DNA from 2 places in the Dechloromonas aquae genome. Region 1 is predicted to be linked to the other one. Evidence: predicted binding sites of a transcription regulator. Region 1 holds the regulator's gene; the other holds the start of a gene.
What was found. The regulator sigma-54, encoded in region 1, starts transcription at its own class of promoters, with help from an activator protein. The targets are predictions, from matches to a motif close to TGGCACGCTTNCTGCTNA.
Positions count from the first base shown of each region.

Region 2: the regulator sigma-54 is predicted to act here: its motif matches at 6,915-6,932, upstream of nirB (nitrite reductase large subunit NirB).

Region 1 covers NZ_CP144212.1:90,208-99,215, forward strand. The annotation lists gene VX159_RS00475 (sodium:solute symporter family protein) at 1-164, opposite strand, end outside; gene VX159_RS00480 (RluA family pseudouridine synthase) at 247-915, opposite strand; gene recA (recombinase RecA) at 1,187-2,215, shown strand; gene recX (recombination regulator RecX) at 2,208-2,642, shown strand; gene lptB (LPS export ABC transporter ATP-binding protein) at 2,639-3,373, shown strand; gene VX159_RS00500 (RNA polymerase factor sigma-54) at 3,404-4,867, shown strand; gene hpf (ribosome hibernation-promoting factor, HPF/YfiA family) at 4,882-5,205, shown strand; gene ptsN (PTS IIA-like nitrogen regulatory protein PtsN) at 5,260-5,706, shown strand; gene hprK (HPr(Ser) kinase/phosphatase) at 5,714-6,649, shown strand; gene VX159_RS00520 (PsiF family protein) at 6,708-6,974, shown strand; gene VX159_RS00525 (HIT family protein) at 7,066-7,518, opposite strand; gene VX159_RS00530 (DUF3683 domain-containing protein) at 7,591-9,008, opposite strand, start outside.
Region 2 covers NZ_CP144212.1:1,003,113-1,012,120, forward strand. The annotation lists gene ybiB (DNA-binding protein YbiB) at 1-782, shown strand, start outside; gene VX159_RS04600 (two-component system response regulator) at 959-2,041, opposite strand; gene VX159_RS04605 (response regulator) at 2,038-6,702, opposite strand; gene nirB (nitrite reductase large subunit NirB) at 7,033-9,008, shown strand, end outside.

The DNA.
Region 1 (9,008 bases):
GCTTCGGCGCCGAACCAGGTGGCGAAGACCGTGGCAGTGACGACCGGCAGCGGCAGGTGGCGACCGGCCACCGCGAAATCCTTGGTGCTATGTACGCGCGTTGCGGCAAAGAGGCCGATGCCGATGGAGACGAGCAGGTAAAGGGCGACGAACCAGATCAGCATGGCAGTGCGGAAAACGCCGGCAAGGGGTTGAAAACGCGGGGATTATACGGGGTTTGCCGGGTTCCGCACGGGCTCTCCCGGGTCAGAACGGCGGCGCGCAGGAAAATTCGAGTTTTTCTGCGGTCGACGGGTGAAAAAAGCTGATTTTGCTGGCGTGCAACAGCAGTCGGGGGGCGCGTTCGGCCGCCGGGCCGGCATAGAGCTCATCGCCGAGAATCGGGTGGCCAAGCGCCGCCAGGTGCACCCGCAACTGGTGCGAGCGACCGGTGATCGGCTCCAGTTCGACCCGGGTGCTGTCGCTGGCCGGGTCGCGGGCAAGCACCCTGAAATGTGTCAGCGACGGCTTGCCGAGCGTGAAATCAACCATTTGCCGGGGGCGGTTCGGCCAGTCGCAGATCAGCGGCAGGTCGATACTGCCGCAATCGTCGGCGAGCAGGCCAGCAACCACGGCGATGTAGCGCTTATCCACCAGACGTTCGCGAAACTGCCGCGACAGTTCGCTGTGGGCGGCTTCGCCCCGGGCCAGTATCAGCAGTCCGGAGGTGCCCATGTCCAGGCGGTGTGCGGTCAGTGCATCGGAGTAACCTTGCCGGTGCAGGCGGGTGACCAGACAATCCTGACGTTCCTCGCCGCGCCCGGGCACCGAGAGCAGGCCGGCAGGTTTGTCGACGACCAGCACGGCAGGATCGCAAAAGAGCGGAGCAGTGCCTGTATCCGGGGGCGGCAGATAGGGGGGGGCAATATGAGCCATGGGGCGCGATTCTGCCACAGCCGCTAGCGCAGACCGGCGTCAACGAGGCCAAGGCGCGGGAAATCCCGCGAATTCAGGCGTCGACCGTGAATCTGCAGCGGGATTGCCAACCTGGCAAGCAAACAGCTTGCCAAAAGCTCGTCAGTGCATATACTGTAAATATCAACAGTAATTGATTGGCGGCGTACCTTGGCAGCCGGCGACCGTCTGCAATTTCTGTTCCATCTTCGGCCCCTGTGCCATAATTCCGACAAATTTCCGAGGTGTTCCCATGGACGACAACAAGGCAAAAGCGCTCGCCGCGGCGCTGCAGCAAATCGAGAAGCAGTTTGGCAAGGGCTCCATCATGAAGATGGGCGATGCCGAAATCGACGAGGGTATCCAGGTCGTGTCGACCGGTTCGCTCGGCCTTGATATTGCGCTTGGCGTCGGTGGTTTGCCGCGTGGCCGGGTGGTCGAGATTTACGGCCCGGAATCCTCGGGCAAAACCACGCTGTGTCTGCAAGTGGTTGCCGAAATGCAGAAGCTGGGTGGCGTGGCGGCGTTCATCGACGCCGAACACGCGCTGGATCCGCAGTATGCGCAAAAGCTCGGTGTTAATGTTGGTGACCTGCTGATTTCGCAGCCTGATACTGGCGAACAGGCGCTGGAAATTGCCGACATGCTGGTGCGTTCGGGTTCGGTAGATATCATCATCGTTGACTCGGTTGCTGCGCTTACGCCGCGCGCCGAAATCGAAGGCGAGATGGGCGACCAGATGGTCGGCCTGCACGCCCGCCTGATGTCGCAGGCACTGCGCAAACTGACCGCCAACATCAAGAAGACCAACACCTTGGTCATCTTCATCAACCAGATCCGGATGAAGATCGGGGTCATGTTCGGTTCGCCGGAAACCACCACCGGCGGCAACGCACTCAAGTTCTATGCCTCGGTACGGATGGACATCCGCCGCATCGGCGGGATCAAGAAGGGCGACGAAGTGATTGGCAACGAAACCAAGGTCAAGATCGTCAAGAACAAGGTGTCGCCACCGTTCCGCGAAGCCATTTTCGACATCCTCTACGGCGAGGGGATTTCCCGCGAGGGTGAAATCATCGAAATGGGTGTCGCCCACAAGCTGATCGACAAGTCCGGTGCCTGGTATTCGTACAAGGGTGAAAAGATTGGCCAGGGCAAGGACAACGCCCGCGAATTCCTGCGCGCCCATCCGGAAATCGCTCAGGAAGTCGAGGCGCAGATTCGCGAAGCGGCCAGCGTCACCGTGATCAAACCGAGCAAGTCGGCACCGGCCGATGCCTGATCTGCGTGTGCGCGCCCTGCAGTTGCTGACCCGGCGCGAATACAGCCGGGCAGCACTGAAAGCGAAACTCGCTGCGCACGCCGAATCGGAAGAAGAACTGAACGCCGTGCTCGACTCGCTGCAAGCCGAACGACTGCTCTCCGACCAGCGCTATGCGGCGGAGCGGGTAGCTGCCCGTGGCGCGCGCTATGGCAACGCCAGGTTGCGCCAGGAGTTGCGCCAGCAAGGCATCGGCGATGATGAAATTGCCGCTGCCCTGCCCGAGGCCGGCGACGAAGGCGCGCGTTGTCGCCAGGTCTGGCAACGCAAGTTCACCCACCTGCCGGATAGCCCCGCAGAACGGGCCAGGCAACAGCGCTTTCTGCACTATCGTGGCTTTTCGTCAGCGGCGATCCGCTGCGTCCTGCGCGGAGATGATGAATCATGAGCAGCACCCTCGCCCGCCTGTCGGCACACAACCTGAAGAAACGCTACAAGGCCCGCACCGTGGTCGAGGATGTGTCGTTCAATGTCGGCGCCGGCGAGGTGGTCGGTCTGCTGGGGCCCAACGGTGCCGGCAAGACTACCTGTTTCTACATGATCGTTGGCCTTGTCGCCTCGGATGGCGGCGAGGTCTATATCGACGACGAACGCCTGACCCATCTGCCGATGCATCGGCGCGCGCAGCAGGGTTTGTCCTACCTGCCGCAGGAGGCTTCGGTCTTCCGCAAGCTCAACGTCGAGGACAACATCCGGGCGATTCTCGAACTGCTCGACCTGCCCGAGAGCGAGGTCAATGCCCGGCTCGAAAACCTGCTCGGCGAACTGCACATTGGCCATGTTCGCCATGTCAATGCCGCCGCCCTGTCGGGTGGCGAGCGGCGGCGAGTCGAAATTGCCCGGGCGCTGGCGACCAATCCGCGCTTCATCCTGCTCGATGAGCCTTTTGCCGGTGTCGACCCGATTGCCGTGCTGGAGATTCAGAAAATCATCCGTTTCCTCAAAGAGCGCGGGATCGGCGTGCTGATCACCGATCATAATGTGCGCGAAACCTTGGGGATCTGCGATCACGCCTACATCATCAATGCCGGGCACGTGCTCGCCTCTGGACGCCCGGACGAAATCGTCGATAATGAAAGCGTGCGCAAAGTTTATCTCGGCGAGCATTTCCGCCTCTGACGCACCCAGGCCCGGAAACCCGCAGCAACAATGAAGCCCGCCCTCCAGCTCAAACTCTCCCAGCATCTGGCGCTGACGCCGCAACTGCAACAGTCGATCAAACTGCTGCAGCTGTCGACCATCGAGATGCAACAGGAGATTGAGCGTTACCTGCTTGAGAACCCGCTGCTCGAGCGCGACGATGACGTGCCGGAGTCCTTTGCCTCGGCCCAGTCCTTCGACAGCCCCTACCAGCAGGAGGCGAGCCAGTCTGAGACTGCTTCCGAACCGGCTGCGCAGGGCGATGATCGCGATAGCGAGCCCCCGATCACTCCGGCCGATGTCGACGATGACCGCTGGGCCAGCGATGCCGGTACCTATAGCGGTGCCGGGCGTGACGAGGACGACGACAGCGACGCCCAGGATATCCACGCGGCAACGACCAGCCTGCGCGATCATCTCGGCTGGCAGTTGGGGATGACCCAGTTGTCGGAGCGCGACCGCTCGCTGGTCCGTTTCCTGATCGAGGCCCTCGACGACGACGGCTATCTATCAACGCCGCTGGTCGAATTGTGGGAAACCCTGCCGCCGGAATACGAAATCGAGCTCGAAGAACTCGAAATCGCGCTCAAGCACATCCAGAATTTTGACCCGACCGGGATTGGCGCCCGTTCGCCGCAGGAGTGCCTGGCTTTGCAGTTGCGGGCTTTGCCCGTCAGCCGGGAGGGCGAGTTGGCACTGCGGATCGTCGAGCAGCATCTGGAACTGCTGGCCGCCCGTGATTTTGCCAAGCTCAAGCGCCTGACTTCCTCCGACGATGCCGCCCTGAAGGCTGCGCACGCGCTGATCGTCAGCCTGAATCCACGACCCGGTGCGCATTTTGCAGCGCACGATGCGCGCTACATTACGCCCGACGTGATCGTCAAAAAGCTCAAGGGCAAGTGGACGGCTTACATCAACCCCGATGCCTATCCGCGCTTGCGCGTCAATCGTCTCTATGCCGAAATCCTGGCCCAGCAGCGGCGTGGCAATGGCAACCTGACGGGCCAGTTGCAGGAAGCCCGCTGGCTGATCAAGAACGTGCAGCAGCGTTTCGACACCATCCTGCGGGTGTCGCAGGCGATCGTCGAGCGCCAGAAGCAGTTCTTTGAACACGGCGAGGTCGCAATGCGCCCGCTGGTTCTGCGCGAAATCGCCGATATTCTCGATTTGCACGAGTCGACCGTGTCACGCGTCACCAGCCAGAAGTTCATGGCCACCCCGCGCGGCATCTTCGAACTCAAATATTTCTTCGGCAGTCATGTGTCCACCGATACCGGTGGCGCTTGCTCTGCAACTGCCATCCGGGCACTGATCAAGCAATTGATTGGGGCCGAGGATGGCAAAAAGCCCTTGTCGGATAGTCAAATATCCGAAATACTAGGCCAGCAGGGAATCGTTGTAGCCCGACGGACGGTAGCGAAGTACCGTGAGTCGCTCAACATCCCGCCGGTCAATTTACGCAAGACCCTGTAGAGAGAGGAGAAAACATGAATCTGCAGATCAGTGGTCACCACATCGAAGTTACGCCGGCTCTGCGCGAATACGTCGAGAACAAGCTGGACCCCGTGGTTCGTCACTTTGACAAGGTGACGGGCGTGAACGTCGTCCTGTCCGTCGAAAAGCTCAAGCAGAAGGCCGAAGTGACCATGCATGTTCCGGGTAAGGATCTGCATGTCGAAGAAGCCGGCGACGACCTGTACGCCGCCATCGACGCCCTGTTTGACAAGCTGGATCGTCAGGTCCAGAAGCACAAGCAGAAGCTGCAGGATCACCATCGCGGCGAAAAGCCCACCCTGCAAGCTGCCGAATAAGCACTGCCCGGCCGTGCTTCCTTGGGGAGTACGGCCTTTGCTTTATCTTTTCCTATGAATCCCCTGAACACTATCCTGTCTGCCGACCGCGTTGTCCTCGACCTTGAGGCCACCAGCAAAAAGCGGGTCTTCGAGCAGGCGGGCCAGCTTTTCGAAGCGCAACTGGGCATTGCCCGGGCCCAGATTTTCGACAGCCTGTTTGCCCGTGAAAAGCTGGGCTCCACTGGCATCGGCCAGGGCATTGCCATCCCGCACGGCCGGATCAAGGGCCTCAAGCAGGCGGCTGGAGCCTTTTTTCGTCTTGGCACGCCGGTGCCGTTTGATTCGCCCGACGGTCGTCCGGTCAATCTCCTGTTTGTCCTTCTGGTGCCCGAACAGGCCACCGAGGCGCATCTGCAGATTCTTTCCGAACTGGCGCAGCGTTTTGCCGAACGCAGCTTCCGCGATTCACTGAACAGCGCCGAAGACGCCGCTGCCGTGCTGCAGCTTTTCACCGCCTGAGGCCTGCGTGCGCCACATCAGCCTGGTTCAGTTGTACAAGGATAACCGTGAGAAGCTGATGCTCTCCTGGTTGCTGGGTGAGGACAACGATCGCCGGATCGAGATCAAGGAATCGAATAACTACGGCGCCGATGTGGTCGGGCACATCAACATCATTCACCCCGAACGCCTGCAGGTGATGGGGAAAGCCGAATATGACTGGGCTTACCGGATTGGCGAGCGCCGGTTCGGGCAGATGCTCAACGATCTGCTGGCAGCGCAGCCGCCGGCGGTGATTGTTGCCGATGGCCTGAGTCCGCCGGAGATGCTGACCGAGGGTTGTACCCGGACCAACACCCCGCTGCTGTTGACCCCCAAGCATTGCTCCGGGGTGATTGACCTGCTGCGCATCTACCTGTCGGCCCGGCTGGCCGATACGGTCAGTCTGCACGGCGTGTTCATGGACGTGTTCGGCATGGGCGTCCTGATTACCGGCGATTCCGGGGTCGGCAAATCCGAGTTGGCGCTTGAATTGATTTCCCGCGGCCACGGCCTAGTTGCCGACGATGTGGTCGAAATGGGGCGGATTGCGCCGACTACCATTGAGGGCCGCTGTCCCGGCATGTTGCGCGACTTTCTTGAAGTGCGCGGCCTTGGCCTGTTGAATATCCGCACCATCTTCGGCGAGACCGCTTCGCGCCGCAAGATGAAGCTGAAGCTGATTGTCCATTTGCAGAAAACCGCCAATCAGGGTGATGCGCCGCGCTTGCCACTGGATGCGCAAACCCAGGAAGTACTGGGCATTCCGATCCGCAAGGTGGTGATTCCGGTGGCGGCCGGCCGTAACCTGGCGGTGCTGCTTGAGGCGGCAGTGCGTAACACCATCCTGCAATTGCGCGGGATCGACAGCATGCAGGATTTCATGGAACGTCAGCAGCGGATGATGCTTGACGAGGATGCCTGAAAGCCCGATAGTCGGCCCGCGTGTCTATCCATTTGCGATCTTTTTCCGGGAGACCTTGATGAAAAAATCCGTATGCCTGTTGCTGCTTGCCTTTGCTGCCGGTTCTGCGCTGGCGGTCGATGATTGCGAGTCTCGTGCCGCCGAGAAAAAATTGGCCGGCGCAGCCAAAACCAGCTTCTTGAAAAAATGCCAGGCCGACGTCAAGGCCACGCCGGAGTTCGCCGCTTGCGATCAGAAAGCCGGTGAGAAGAAGTTGGCCGGCGCCGCCCGCAGCAGCTTCATGAAGAAATGCGTGCATGATGCCCAGGGCGCTGCCGCCAAGTAAGCCCGCTGTAATCGGTTTTTGAAAAAAGCCCCGGTGGCCAAACAGGCTGCCGGGGCTTTTGCTTGTCCGGAACGGCGGGCGGCTTGCGCGTTCAGTTGGGGCCGTTGGCGGCGGCAAGCGCCGTTGTCAGCGCCGCTGCGAGTGCATCATCGCTTACCTGCGGGCGAACCGCGTTCGGCGTACGCTGCGGCTGGCCCCACACCGGCTCGGGGAAGTGGCGGTCATCCTGCCAGCGGGGAATCACGTGCCAGTGCACATGCGGCACCATGTTGCCGAAGCTGGCAAGGTTGATCTTGTCTGGCGTAAACAGTTCGCGCACCACGCGCTCAACGGCAAACACCGTCTGCATCAGTTGTTGTTGCTGCGTCGGGTCCAGATCGCTCATCTCGCGGACATGCGCCTGCCAGACCACGCGGCAGAAGCCGGGGTAGTCGGGGTCGTTGACGCGGATCACCCGCAGTTGGCTGTTGCGCCACAACAGCGTGCCGCCGTCTTCACGACAGAGCGGGCAGTTTTCGGGGTGGTTCGGGGTGGAGGGGCTCATTGCATACTCCAGAAAGGCCGTGGACAGGCTGAAGGCAGCCTGTCCACGGTCGACGCCAGTCAATGGCGAAAATTACAGCAGCACGCGCTCGATGCCGCCCTGGTTGGCCTTGCCGACATAATCGGCCATCCAGTTGTCGCCGAGCAGATGCTTGGCCATTTCGACCACGATGTAGTCGGCCTGGGTGCCGGCATCGTCGTCATAACGGCTCAGCCCCTGCAAGCAGGCCGGGCAGGAGGTCAGAATCTTGACTTCGCCGGAGAAACCGTCGGCACGCAGCTTCTCGGCACCCTTCTCGATTTCCTGCTGCTTGCGGAATTTCACCTGCGTGGCGATATCCGGACGCGAGTAGGCGAAGGAGCCCGAGTCACCGCAGCAGCGGTCGTTGAGCGGCACCTCCTGGCCCATCAGCGCCTTGGTCACCGCCAGCGGGTTGTAGGCCTTCATCGGCGTGTGGCAAGGGTCGTGGTACATGTAGCGGGTGCCGCTGACGCCGTCGAGCTTGACACCCTTCTCCATCAGGTACTCGTGGATGTCGAGCAGGCGGCAGCCGGGGAAGATCTTCTCGAACTGGTACTTCTGCAGCTGATCCATGCAGGTACCGCAGGAGACGATCACCGTCTTGATGTCGAGGTAGTTGAGCGTATTGGCAACGCGGTGGAAGAGCACGCGGTTGTCGGTGGTGATCTGCTGCCCCTTGTCCTCGTCGCCGGACGAGGTTTGCGGATAGCCGCAGCACAGGTAGCCCGGCGGCAGCACCGTGGTTGCGCCAACTTCGTAGAGCATGGCCTGGGTGGCCAGACCGACTTGCGAGAACAGGCGCTCGGAGCCGCAACCGGGGAAATAGAACACCGCATCGGAGTCGACCGTGGTTTTCTTCGGATTGCGGATCACCGGGATGACCTTGTCGTCTTCGATGTCGAGCAGGCCGCGCGAGGTGCGCTTGGGCAGGTTGCCCGGCATCGGCCGGTTCATGAAGTGGATGATCTGGGTCTTGACCGTCGGCGCCCCAAGCGAGGCTGGCGGCGCCTTGCGCGACTCCTGGACCAGACCGATGGCCTTGGCCGCCTTGTGAGCGAGGCGCTGGGCCTTGAAGCCGAATTCCATCATCCCGGCGCGCATCAGCTTGATCGTCGCCGGGTCTTTGGCAGTGAGGAAGGCCATCGCCGCAGCCGTGCCGGGGCTGAAGCGCTTCTTGTCCTGCTTGCGCAGGAAGTTGCGCATCGCGACCGAAACGTCGCCGAAGTCGATATCGACCGGGCAGGGTTTGACGCAGCGGTGGCAGACCGTGCAATGGTCGGCGACGTCGTTGAATTCGTCGAAGTGCTTGAGCGAAATGCCGCGCCGGGTCTGTTCTTCATAGAGGAAGGCTTCGACCAGCAGCGAGGTGGCGAGAATCTTGTTGCGCGGGCTGTAGAGCAGGTTGGCACGCGGTACGTGGGTCGAGCAGACCGGCTTGCACTTGCCGCAACGCAGGCAATTCTTGACCA
Region 2 (9,008 bases), 910 kb from region 1:
GCCGGACGGAAAAACTCCGGTTGCCACCGGGCCGGGCCCGTCCGGTCGTACTCCCAACCTATAACGGAGCGCGCAAGGAGGCGAACCTGACGCCTTTGTTGGCATTGTTGCTGCAGCGGTTTGGCGTACCCGTACTGGTGCATGGCCTGCTTGAAGGCTATGGGCGGGTTACTACCGGGCAGATTTTCCGGGAATTGGGGATTCTTCCTGCAACCACACCGATTCAGGCCCAGCAGGCCATCGACCAGGAGCACCTGGCGTTTGTTCCGGTCAGCGTATTGCATCCCGGTTTGCATCAATTGCTCTCGCTGCGCTCCCGGATGGGAATCCGCAATAGCGCCCACAGTCTGGTCAAGTTACTCAACCCGTTTGCCGGCGAGGCCGTGCTGGTGGCCCCGGCGACGCACCCCGACTTTATCGAGTTGATGCGCACGCTGCTTGCCGAACGGGATAGTTGCGGCCTTCTGCTGCGAGGTACCGAGGGGGAGCCGTATGCTAATCCCAAGCGCCGGCCACGCCTGGAAATGTTGCGTTTTGGCGAGTCGACCGTGTTATTCGAGGCCGAGCATGAAAGCCTGCGTGCCTTGCCGCATTTGCCCGAGAGTGCGGATGCAGCGAGTACTGCGGAGTGGACCCGGCGGGTACTCGACAAGCAGATTCCTTTGCCTTCGCCGCTCGCCAATCAGCTGGCTTGCTGCCTCTATGCCAGCGGACATGCCGCCGACTTGCATCAGGCCAAGGCAATGGTAGCGGTAGAGGCCTGCTCCAGTGCCTTTGCCTGAGTTCGGCGAGCATCTTGCCTGAGCAGTGAATCAGGCCGTGTTTCTTGAGTTTGGCAGATCCGATTTTTGTGCCGGCGGGGTTGGCTCGGTTTTACCGGAAATCCCGGCCGGTGCAGCGATCGGTGCCGGGAAAGGCGAGGTCTGCTTCACTCGGGGCTTGGCAAACCGATGCCGGATCAGTCGGAAAAGGTCCTGGCAATCTCGATGAATCGTTCTTCCTCGGCGAGAAATGCATCAACTACCGCTGGGTCGAAATGATTGCCGCGACCATTGCAAATGATTTCTTTGGCTTGCTCATGGCTGAATGGCGGTTTGTAGACCCGGCGGCTGATCAAGGCATCGTACACATCGGCCAGTGCCATCAACCGGGCTGACAGCGGGATCGCTTCACCGGCCAGGCCTTCCGGGTAGCCGCTGCCATCCCATTTCTCTTGATGCGAATAGGCAATTTCCTTGGCATAGCGGAGAAAGTCGACCTCCATCCCCAGTTGTCGCTCAGCGTGTTCGATCGCGTCGCGGCCGAGTTGAGCGTGGGTTTTCATGATTGTCATTTCATCGCTGTCGAATGGGCCCGGCTTGAGCAGTACTGCATCGGGAATCCCTACTTTGCCGATGTCGTGCAAGGGGGCTGATTTGAAGAGCAATCCAATGGTCTTCTCGTCAAGCATGTGCGCGTAGCCGGGCTGCTGACTCAGGGCTTCGGCCAGGGCCTTGACGTAATGCTGGGTCCGGCGGATGTGGTTGCCGGTTTCATTGTCACGGGTTTCGGCGAGCGAGGCCATCGCCAGGATGGTGACATCCTGGATCGCCTGTACTTCCAGTGTTCGCCGATGTACCTCTGCTTCCAGGTAGCGATTGCGGTCGGCCAGGAAGAGTGCTGCCGCGCGTAGTTGCAGATGGGTTTTTATCCGAGCCAAGACAATCGCCGGTTTGATCGGTTTGGTCAGGTAATCGACTGCCCCGAGGGCGAGGCCGGTTTCTTCGTCGGTTTCTTCGCTTTTTGCGGTCAGGAACAGTACCGGAATTTCCCGGGTTTGCGGATTGGCCTTGAGCCGTCGGCAAACTTCGTAGCCGTCGATTTCCGGCATCATGATGTCGAGCAGGATCAGGTCCGGCGCCGGTTCGGTTGCGGCCAACTCAAGTGCGCGCAAACCATGGTTGGCGACCTTGACCCGGTAGCTGTCGCGCAGCAGGGCGTGCATCAATGCCAGATTTTCCGGGGTGTCATCCACAACCAGGATGGTGGCCTGGGTATTCATGCCTTGATCTCCTCGGTGGTGTGGCTAGCCTGCAATTCGTTGGCTGCGCGTTCGAAATCGAAATTGCCGATGGCGTGGGCGAGCGCAGGAAAGCGCTCACCCAAGCGGGCTCGCAGTGCAGACTCGTGGTGGTTGAGCAGTTCGCAGGCAACCGGGTCGCCTTGGCGCAAGCAGCTTTCCAGTTGCTGCAGTAGTTCGGCCGAAGCCGGCGCTACCTGCAGGTTGCCAGCGGTCGCAGCCGGTGCCGCCAACTGCTGCAGCAGTGCGGCCAGAAGTTGCTCGAGTTCGCGCACACACGGGGCGAGTGCCGGTGGTGGCGAGGTCAGTGGGCCGGCTTGCTGCACGATTTGTTGTTCGAGCTCTCCGGCTAGTTGCATCAAGGGCAATGCGCCAATATTGCCGGCGACGCCGCGCAAGGTATGAGCCAGGCGGGTCGCAGTGTCGCGATCGTCGGTGGCACAGGCAACTTTGAGGCGCTCGCCGGTATCCCCTTGGTTGACCGTGAATTTGCGCAGTAGCGATAGGTAGGATGAAGTCTTGCCCAGCACGCATTTAAGGCCTACCCGGGTGTCCAGTCCGGTAATTTCCGGCAGTTGCTGTTCCTGGACCACCGTGTGAGGGGGTAGCGCGGTCGTACCGACCATTTGGCGCGGGCCAATCCGGCGCAGCAGCAGTTGGTAGAGTTCACCGGGATCAATCGGCTTGGCCAAATGCTCGTCCATGCCGGCATCAAGGCAGCGCTCGCGGTCGCTGGGCAAGGCATTGGCGGTCATTGCGACAATCGGCAGTAAGGCATTGCCGTCGCGTTCGCGAATTTTCCGGGTGGCAGTGATGCCATCCATCACCGGCATCTGCATGTCCATCAGGACCAGATCGTAGGACTGAAGTCCGCTCATCTCAACCGCCTGCAGCCCGTTTTCGGCGAGATCGACTTCGGCCCCGCTTTCGGCGAGCAAGCCAAGGGCCACTTCCTGATTCAGCTCGTTGTCCTCGACAAGCAGTATCCGCGCCCCGGCCAGACGTCCTGTGATTTGGGGTTGCGCCGACAGGTCGAAGCTTTCGCGGCGTTCCTCCAGTTCGTTTTGACCGAGGACGCTGGCAATCGTCTCGAACAGCACCGACTTATTGATCGGCTTGATCAGGCTGGCCTGGAAGCCGGCCTGGTGCGCTGCATGCAGCGCCTCCTCGCGGCCGAAGGCCGTAATCAGGATCAACTTGGGCAGTTTGGCCAATTGCAGGGCCTGCAGTCGCTCGGCGGTTTCGATGCCGCTCCAGCCGGGCATCTGCCAGTCGATCAGCGCCAGTGCATAGTCACGTCCGGCATCGGCAGCGGCCTTGACCATGGTCAGGCCGACCGCACCGTCGCTGCAGGTATCGACGGCCAGGCCCATGTTGCAGAGGGTTGCGGCGAGGGCTGCCAGCGCGCTTTCGTTATCGTCGATCAACAGTACCGGCAGGTCTTGCAGGTCGCTGGCCAGAATCTTGCGGTGGGGCTTGTTCTCACCCGCCTTCAGCCGGGCGGTAAACCAGAAGCGCGAGCCTTTGCCAGGGATGCTGCTGACCCCGACCTCACCCCCCATCATCTCGGCCAGTCGCCGGGAAATCGCCAAACCTAGCCCGGTACCGCCGTAACGCCGGGTGGTTGAGCTATCAGCCTGATGGAAGCTCTGGAACAGTTTCTGCTGCTGCTCTGGGTTGAGCCCGATGCCGGTGTCGCTGACCGTAAAGCGGAGCAGGTATTGATCTTCGTCCTGATCAGCGATTGAAATTTCAATTTCGATCGAGCCGCGCTCGGTAAATTTCACCGCGTTGCTGGCGAAGTTGAGCAGAATCTGGCCCAGTCGCAGTGGGTCGCCGATCAAGGTCTCCGGAACCTGCGGCGAAACGTTGAAAATCAGTTCGAGGCCTTTGGTCATCGCCTTTTCCTGGGTCAGGTTGGCAACGTTTTCGAGCACGCTCTCGACCTCGAACGGAATTGCCTCGATTTCCAGCTTGCCGGCCTCAATTTTGGAGAAGTCGAGGATGTCGTTGATCACTCCCAGCAGGTGCTGGCTGGAGGCGTTGATTTTGGCCAGATAGTCCCGCTGCTTCGGGGTCAATTCGGTTTTCAACGCGAGATGGGTCATACCGATCACGGCATTCATCGGAGTCCGGATTTCATGACTCATGTTGGCCAGAAAGTCCGATTTCATCTGCGTTGCCTGTTCGGCCAGATCTTTTGCTTCGCGTAGGGCCAGTTCGGTTTCCTGCTGTTGGCTGATGTCCTGAATCACGCCGATCCAGCCGCTACGTGTCTCATCCTGTTGTCGCTGGCCATGGAAACGCAGCCAGTGGCGGCGGCCGCAGGGCCAGATCACCGAGCTGTCGAACTGCCAGCGGTTGCGCATGTCGAGCTCGGTAAACAGTTCGCTGATCGCGCTCCTCTCTACCCCCTCCAGGCCGGCGATGAATTCGCTGAGCGGCGCATGCAGGTCGCCGGGGATGCCTCGTACCAGAATGTTTCCCCGCTGGTCGAGATGGAGCATGCTGTCGTCCGGGGTATATTGGAAAACTCCGAGGTCTGCGGCTTCCTGCGCCAGTTCGAGCCGGCGCGATGCCTGCTCGATTGCCTTTTCGGCCTCGCGCCGGCGGGTGATGTCGCGGCTGACGCAAACTACCCGGCTGACCTCTCCTTGCTCGTTGCGTACCGGATAGTAGCTGTGGTCGAAGTGGCGCTGCCCCTGGCTGTCTTCGAACAATTCGGGGCGGCCGCTGTGCAGGGTGCGCAGGAAGACTGCATGTCGTTGCTCGTGGACCGGGTCAGGGTCTGAGAAGTAGCGCTGGCTGCCCAGCAGGCGTTCAGGCGTGTCGGCCAGGGCTCGGGCTGCCGCATCGTTGATCCGGAGAATCCGACCGGAGTGGTCGAGGATGCAGACCAGCAGGCCGGGGGCAGCAATCATCGCCTCAATGTTCTCCTTGGCTTCATTGAGTTCCTGCAGCATCATCCGGCGTTCGCTGATGTCTTCAATGATCCAGATCGCTGCCCGCTGGAAGCCCGGAACATCGACGGTCTGGCCGGCGATGCGTCCCCAGAAGCTACGTCCGTCATGTGCGCGCAGCGGCCACTCCAGTTCGCCGTGGCCGTGGCTGGCCAGAGCCGGCCCGATCTGACTGGCGAACTCCCGGTAGCTGGCCTCTGACTGGAAAATCATCGCGGTTTCGGCGCCGATCAGCTGGTCCCTCTGGCCGCAACCGAACAAGTTGGCAAAACAGTGGTTTACCTGGATGTAACGGCCGTCACCGCTGAATGCCACACCGACCGGAACGTTTTCCAGAATGATCCGTTGCTCCTGGCTCAGCGCCAGTAGCTGCGCCTGTTGTTGGCGGGCTTGGGTGATGTCTTCGATATAGCCGTTGTACAGGGTGCTGCCGTCTTCTTGCGGCATCGGTTCGGCCACACTGTGAATCCAGCGTTCCTCGCCAGCGATGCACAGCCGCAGATCAGTTGCCCAGGCCTGACGTCCGGCGACGGCTGCATCGAGGATTGCATCGTAGGCTTGCCAGTCGGCGGCGGCCGCATAGCGGAACAGATTGCGCCGGTCGGCTGCGAGTTCCTCCGGCTGAATTCCCATCAACTCGGCAACCTGGCGGCTGTAGTAGGTCGGATGCCGGTGTCCGTCCAGATCGCAGTGCAACTGGAAGACGCCAATCGGGGCATGATTTGTGATTTGCTCCAGGCGCTGCTGAATTTTTCGGGCTTCGTTGCGGCTGCGCAACGAGAGCAGGCTGAGCGCTGCAATTACCAGCGTTGCCAGGATGCCGCCAAACAAGGTCAGATGACCCAGACTGCGGCTGCCCTCATGCCAAGAGGGGCCGGTCGCGATGCGTAATTGCCAGTGCCGTTCCGGAGGCGAAATATCGACATTGTGCAGATGTCGGACCGGGGCGCTGTCGTCGCCACCCCGGGTCAGCAACGGAACGGGCGAGCCAGCTCCCTGTTCGAGCAACTGCAATTGCAAGTCGTTCAATTCGGCATCGCGCACAGCCCTTTGCATCAGCCCGTCAATCTCGATCACCCCGAGCGCAATCCCGCGGATCAGGCGTTTGCGGTCATCGCTCTGGGTTGGTAGCGGCAGAGCGTAGACCGGCTGCCCGATTCCGAACAGCAGGCGGGGGCGGTCGGCCCGGCCGGAAGCCAGACTGCTGGTGGCCAATGGCGTGCCGGCACCGACGGCACGGTCGAGCGTTAGTTCGTCAAATGGGGCAACCGGCAACTGGCCGAGACGGCCGGGCAGATCCAGGTCGGGTTCGGCAAATACCGGCATTAGCGGGCCGCGTTCGGCATGGTCCAGTCCGGGCTCGTGCCATTGATAGAAGATCAGGCTGTTGAGGCCAGGGGTGCGGCTCAATGCTTCGTGCGCATAGTAAGTGAACTCGTTGTCGCCGAGCCCCGGTACGGATTGCCAGAACCAGCCGCTAGCTTGGACTGTCAGCGTGGCCTGACGAATGTCTTCAACCAGTTTTTCGGCGAGATGGGCTGCAGCCAGCTGGAAGCGGCGATGACTTTGCTCATCGGCAAGCCGCTGCACAAAATGGCTGACAAATAGCGAGGCTGCCAGGCCAAGGACCAGAATCAGCAGCGGAGACCAGGTTTTGATGGCTGTGAGTCGATAGTCCCGCATCTTGAAGCCCTCCCCGGTGGCGGCGCATTGCTTTGCCCGTTTGGATGAGCCGATTGTGAGCGCAGTTCCACGGTCGACGTGTCGAAAATGTAAATTTTGCAGCTTCTGCCGGTGCAGGTTTTGCACTGCCGTGGTGAGCCTCTGCCCCGAAGCAGTGCGTTTTGAGCCACGTCGAGGATCCGAAGTCACGGAGTGACGCGGCTTTCAGGGGGTGGCACATGCTTTGCTAAAGGAAAGGCATCACAGCGACTGGGCTGCCAACGGGGGCGGCCGGATGGCAAAGGGGTCATGCGCTGAATCGAATTGTGCTTTGCCCCCTCGGAGTTCATCATGCAGAAACCCCGTCTTGTCCTGATCGGCAACGGTATGGCCGGTATCCGGACCATCGAAGAGTTGCTCAAGATTGCCCCGGATCGCTACGAGATCACGATTTTCGGTGCCGAACCGCACCCCAACTACAATCGCATCCTGCTCTCGCCAGTGCTGGCTGGCGAAATGCAGGTCAAGGACATCGTCCTCAACGAGCTCGACTGGTACGCCGAAAACGGTATCACGCTGCATGCCGGCAAGCAGATCGAGCGGATTGACCGGGGTGCCCGCAAGGTCATCGCCAGCGACGGCACCGAGGCGACTTACGACCGACTGTTGATCGCCACCGGCTCAACGCCATTCATGCTGCCGATCCCCGGTAACGACCTGCCTGGCGTGCTCGGTTACCGCGACATCAAGGATACCGACGAGATGATTGCTGCGGCGACCAGGTATCCGCATGCCGTGGTGATCGGCGGCGGTCTGCTTGGTCTAGAAGCGGCGAATGGCCTCAAGCTGCGGGGCATGGACGTCACCGTCGTGCATATTGGCCCATGGTTGCTCGAGCGCCAACTCGACGAAGTGGCTGGCAGAATGTTGCAGAAATCACTTGAGGACAAGGGGCTCAAATTCCTGCTGCAGAAGCACACCGAGGCGCTGATTCGGGGTGAAAGCGGTCGGGTTGCCGCAGTTCGCTTCAAGGATGGCATGCAGATTCCGGCCGATCTGGTAGTCATGGCTGCCGGCATCCGCCCCAACTATGCACTGGCCGAGCAGTCAGGCATTTATTGCAACCGTGGCATCGTGGTCAACGACACCATGCAGACCTACGATCCGAAAATCTACGCGGTTGGCGAATGCGTCAGCCATCGCGGGATTGCGTACGGCCTGGTGGCACCGTTGTTCGAGCAGGCCAAGGTCGCCGCCAACCATCTGGCGGGTTACGGTATCGGCCGCTATACCGGTTCGGTGACCTCGACCAAGCTCAAGGTCACCGGCATTGACCTGTTCTCGGCTGGCGATTTCATGGGCAGTGACGGGACCGAGGAAATTGTCCTCAACGATCCGCACGGCGGCGTATATAAAAAGCTGGTGATCAAGGAAAACAAGCTGGTCGGCGGCGTGATGTACGGCGATACCGCCGACGGCCCGTGGTACTTCCAGTTGTTGAAGGATGGTCGCGATATTCATGACATCCGCGATGCGCTGATTTTCGGCCAGTCGCTGGTTGGCGATGTTGGCCATGCCGGTAACAGCAAAGCCTCGGATATGGCCGATACAGCCGAGGTCTGCGGCTGCAACGGGGTGACCAAAGGCTGCATCGTCAAGGCGATCAAGGAAAAAGGGCTGTTTACCCTCGATGAGGTGAAAAAACACACCAAGGCAGCCTCGTCTTGTGGTTCCTGCGCCGGTCTGGTCGAACAGATTCTGTCGGCGACCATCGGTGGCGCTTATACCCCGGCAGCGTCGGACAAAAAGCCGATCTGCGGCTGTTCCGAGCATTCGCACCTGGCTGTGCGCGATGCCATCCGCGAACAGCAGCTGACTAGCAAGGAGGCGGTTTTTGCCGCGCTCGGCTGGTCGACCGTGGATGGCTGCGACAAATGCCGTCCGGCGCTCAATTACTACCTCATCTCGACCTGGCCGCACTTGGCGCAGGACGACCCGCAATCGCGCCTGATCAACGAACGCGCCCATGCCAACATCCAGAAGGACGGCACCTATTCGGTGGTGCCACGGATGTGGGGTGGCCTGACCACGCCGGCCGAGCTGCGCGCCATTGCCGACGCCGCCGAGAAATACCAGGTGCCGACGGTCAAGGTCACTGGCGGCCAGCGGATCGATCTGCTTGGCGTCAAGAAGGAAGATTTGCCGGCGATCTGGGCCGATCTCAACGCTGCCGGGATGGTTTCCGGCCACGCCTACGGCAAGTCGATCCGTACCGTGAAAACCTGCGTCGGTGCCGAGCACTGCCGCTTTGGCACGCAGAAATCGAT